2 regions of the Dactylosporangium sp. NPDC048998 genome follow, and region 2 is predicted to be linked to the other one. Evidence: riboswitches for the same ligand, from Rfam matches in the RefSeq annotation. Region 2 holds a riboswitch; the other holds the start of a gene.

Region 1 (2,198 bases), on a different contig from region 2:
TCCTTCACGAGCCGGGCCGGGTCCTCGGCGCGCATGACCGCGCCCATCACCGCGACGCCCGCCGCGCCCTCGTCGAGGCAGTCGCGCACTCGCGCCGGGGTGTCCACGCCGCCCAGCGCGTACACCGGGACGTTCACGACGAGGGCCATGCGCGCGAGGGCGGCCAGGCCCAGCGGCGGGCCGTACCCGGGCTTGGAGCGGGTCGGGAAGATCGGCGAGAGCGTCGCGTAGGCGACGGCGTCGTCCGCGGCGGCGGCGCAGAGCGAGTCGAGGTCGTGGCACTTGCGCAGGGCCGGGTCCTCCTCCAGCAGCAGCCGGCCGCCGACCGCGTCGAGCGCGACGCGCAGCTCGGCGGCAAGCTTGAGGCGCCGCCGCGGCGGGAGGTCGTGCTCGCGCAGGACCACCACCCGCGCCCCGCCGTCGATGGCCAGCGCGACCACCTCCGGCAGCGGGCGCCCGGCCTGCCGGCGGTCGGTGAAGACGATGAGGCCGTGCTCTATGGGCGCTACCACGGCATACCTCCGGTCGGGCTGGATGCGGTCGCGTGCAGGCGGCGGGGGATCCGGCCGGCGAGGTGCGCCAGCCGCCCGGCCCGCACCGCCAGGCGCATCGCCTCGGCCATGCGCGCCGGGTGCTCGGCCCGGGTGACCGCGGAGGCGAGCAGCACGCCGTCGCAGCCGAGCTCCATCGCCAGCGCGGCGTCGGAGGCGGTACCGATGCCGGCGTCGAGGATGACCGGGACGGTGACCTTCTGCCGGATCAGCGCGATGTTGTGCGGGTTGCGGATGCCCATCCCGGAGCCGATCGGCGCGCCGAGGGGCATGACCGCGGCGCACCCGGCGTCGGCCAGGCGCTGGGCCAGGATCGGGTCGTCCGAGGTGTACGGCAGGACGACGAACCCGTCGCCGACCAGCTGCGCGGCCGCGGCGAGCAGCTCGACCCCGTCCGGCAGCAGGGTGTCCTCGTCGCCGATCACCTCGAGCTTCACCCACGCGGTGCCGAACGCCTCCCGCGCCAGGTGGGCGAGCTTCACCGCCTCGGTCGCCGTGTAGCACCCGGCGGTGTTGGGCAGCACCCGCACGCCGCAGCGCTCGATGACGCCGAGCAGCGACGGCGCGGCCGGGTCGAGCCGGCGCAGGGCGACGGTGACCAGCGCGGTGCCGCTGGCGCGGATCGCGGCCTCGAGCGCGGCGTGGCTGGTCGCTCCCCCGGTGCCGAGGATCAGCCGCGAGGGCAGCTCGACGCCGTCGAAGACCAGGAGGTCGAGGTCGTCAGCCACCCTGCACCGCCGTCAGCACCTCGACGTGGTCGCCGTCGGCGGGGCGGGTGTCCGCCCAGCGCGACCTCGGCACCACGTCACCGTTGAGGGCGACGGCGATCCCGCGCGGATCGTCTCCGGCGAGCGTGCGCACGACGTCGGCGACGGTGGTGTCGTCGTCGACGGTCGATGCGACGGCATTGACAACGAGGTGCATAAGGCTCACTCCTGCCTCCCTGCGCCGGCATGATCCGGATCAGGTTCGACGGTCGGGGGCTCACAGCCCCCCTCTCAGCCCGGTCACACCGGACTCCCGTGGGGTACGCCTCGACCATAACGCCGCCGCCGGGCTCAGGTAAAGCGCCGCGCCCCGAACGCGTCGATATCAACGCTGGTAGCGCCGTCGACGACCAGGTCGGCGATCACCGCGGCGGTGACCGGGGCCAGGAGCACGCCGTGGCGGTAGTGCCCGGTGGCCACCAGGGTCCGCGCGCCGGGCGGGCCGCCGGGGAGCGGGCCGAGCACCGGGGCGTTGTCCGGCGTGCCGGGGCGCAGGCCGGCCAGGGTCTCGGCCAGGGCCAGCTCGGCCACGCCGGGCAGCAGGTCGGCGGCCGGGCGGAGCAGGTCGAGCACGCCGCCGGCGGTGACCGTGGTGTCCGCGCCGCGCTCCTCCTCGGTCGCACCGACGACCAGTTCGCCGTCGGCGCGCGGCACGAGGTACACGTGCCGGCCCGCCGCCACGCCGCGGATCACGTGCCGGACCAGGGGCTCCGCGCCGCGCAGCCGCAGCAGCTGGCCCTTCACCGGGCGCACGGGCAGGCCGGTCAGCGGCGCCGACCCGACGCCGTTCGCGACGATGATCACATCATCCCGCAGTGTGGAAAGCTCATCGACCTTCTGCGATGTGAACCGCAGCGGCAGGCCCCGCAGGGCGCTCAGC
Region 2 (2,198 bases):
GTGACTGATCCCCGCAAGCGGGACGAACCGGTAGTCCGCGTCCACGTGCTCGGCGCAGGTGCGGGCGGCCGTAGCGCCGATGGCCAGGTCGCCGTCGCTCCACACGTACGTCGTGGGCACCCGCGCCGGGCCCAGCCCGACGAGGTCGAGCGGGCTCATCGCGCGGTACCAGTTCAGCGCCCCGGTCAGCGCGCCGGGCTCCAGCAGGGGCCGCACGTAGGCGTCGACGCCGGCCGCGTCTAGCCCGGACCCGTCGAAGATCCGCCGCAGCCGCCGCGCGTCGTCCTCCAGCAGCAGCTCCTCGGCCCGGCCCACCTCGCGAAACACCTTGATGTAGGCGGAGCGCTCGCGCTGGTCGGGGTCGGTGGCGTAGGCGTGGGCCATGGCGTGCGGGTGCGGCACCGAGATCGCGGTGAGCGTGCGGACCCGCTCCGCATGGCGGATCGCCACCTGCCAGGCGCAGATCGCGCCCCAGTCGTGGCCGACCAGGTGTACCGAGGCAGGTTTATCGAGCCCCAGCTCGTCGAGCACGGCCACGGCGTCCAGGGCGCACTCGGTGATCCGGTAGGCCTCGGCCCCCTCGGGGCGGGCGCCCGGCGAGACGCCCCGCTGGTCGAGGGCGTAGGTGCGCAGGCCGGCGGCGTGCAGCGCTGGGGTGACGGCCGCCCACTCGCCGCTGTGCTGGGGGAAGCCGTGCAGCAGCAGCACCGGGTCCCCGTCCGCCGGCCCACCGGCCACCACGTCGAACCTCAGCGAGCGCGCCGTGATTTTCATGACCAGAGACTAGGGGTCAACAAGGTTCACTGTTACCTTCGGGAAACAACTTCACATCCGACAGGGGAGCGCACAGCGCTGAGAGTGCGGCCGCCACGCGGCGCCGCAGACCCTCGAACCTGATCTGGGTAATGCCAGCGCAGGGAGCTCGGTCACCTCACGCCAGCCGCCATGTCCGTCCGTTCGTCCGGCGGCCGTGGCGTCGCGTCTCCTTCTGGTTCACCCCCGAACTAGGAGGTACTGCCAATGCAGACCCGTTGGCGCACCGTCGACATCGTCGTCGCGTCGATCATCGCCGTGGCCTTCGCCGCGGTCTTCGCCGCCTGGAACCAGCTCTGGAGCGCCCTGGACAGCTTCGCGCTGCCCTGGCGGGCCGTCATCTACGGCGTGTGGCTGGTTCCGGCGGTGCTCGGCCAGCTCATCATCCGCAAGCCCGGCGCCGGCCTCTTCACCGAGCTCGTCGCCGCCGTCATCTCGACCCTGTTCGGCTCCCCCTGGGGGCTCACCGTCGTGGTGTCGGGCCTGCTGCAGGGCGCCGGCGGCGAGTTCGGCTTCGCGGCGACCGGCTACCGCTCGTACAAGCTCGGCAACGCCCTCGTCGCGGGCGCCCTGGCCGGCGTGGGCGCGACCCTGTTCGACCTGACCAACTTCTACTCCGGCGTGTTCACGACCGGGCAGCAGTGGACCTACGCCGCGCTCGTCGCGGCCAGCGGCGCGGTGATCGCCGGCGCCGGGAGCTGGGCCCTGCAGCGCGCCCTGTCGAGGACCGGCGTGCTGGACCGCTTCCCCTCCGGCCGGGAGCGGGTCGCGGTCTGAGCACCGTCGAGTTTCGCGGGTTCGGGTGGCGGCACGCCGGCCGCAAGGCCTGGGCGGTCCGCCACCTCGACCTGCGCATCGAGCACGGCGAGCGGGTGCTGCTGCAGGGCGCCTCGGGCGCGGGCAAGTCCACCGTGCTCGCCGCGATGGCCGGCCTGCTCGCCGAGGACTCCGGCGAGCAGGAGGGCGAGGTCCTCGTCGACGGCCGCCCGGCCCTGCAGCTGCGCGGCGAGACCGGCATCGTGTTCCAGGACCCGCAGACCCAGCTGGTCATGAGCCGGGCCGGCGACGACGTCGCGTTCGGCCTGGAGAACCGGGGCGTGCCCCGTGCGGAGATCTGGCCCCGGGTCGACGCGGCCCTGGCGGCGGTGGGCTTCCCGTATGGCCGGGACCGCGGCACCGCGGCGCTGTCCGGCGGCGAGCAGCAGCGGCTGGCTATCGCCGGGGTCATCGCGCTGCGCCCCGGGCTGTTGCTGCTCGACGAGCCGACCGCCAACCTCGACCCGGAGGGCGCGCAGTTGGTCCGCACCGCCATCGCCAAGGCGCTGCGGGACCTCGACGCGACGATGGTGCTCGTCGAGCACCGGGTCGACGAGGCGCTGCCGCTG

Evidence for each region. Region 2 has a riboswitch for thiamine pyrophosphate ahead of ACGFI8_RS22690 (ECF transporter S component). Riboswitches for the same ligand answer to the same signal wherever they lie in the genome.
Region 1: linked by a shared signal. The riboswitch ahead of thiS (sulfur carrier protein ThiS) and the one ahead of ACGFI8_RS22690 (ECF transporter S component) in region 2 are both predicted to bind thiamine pyrophosphate.

Annotation. Positions count from the first base shown of each region.
Region 1 is NZ_JBICTV010000018.1:96,631-98,828, reverse strand. Features, by position in the region: gene ACGFI8_RS31550 (thiamine phosphate synthase) at 1-512, opposite strand, end outside; gene ACGFI8_RS31545 (thiazole synthase) at 506-1,258, opposite strand; gene thiS (sulfur carrier protein ThiS) at 1,272-1,475, opposite strand; TPP riboswitch at 1,474-1,584, opposite strand; gene thiO (glycine oxidase ThiO) at 1,610-2,198, opposite strand, start outside.
Region 2 is NZ_JBICTV010000009.1:202,791-204,988, reverse strand. Features, by position in the region: gene ACGFI8_RS22695 (alpha/beta fold hydrolase) at 1-774, opposite strand, end outside; TPP riboswitch at 827-938, shown strand; gene ACGFI8_RS22690 (ECF transporter S component) at 1,021-1,590, shown strand; gene ACGFI8_RS22685 (ABC transporter ATP-binding protein) at 1,587-2,198, shown strand, end outside.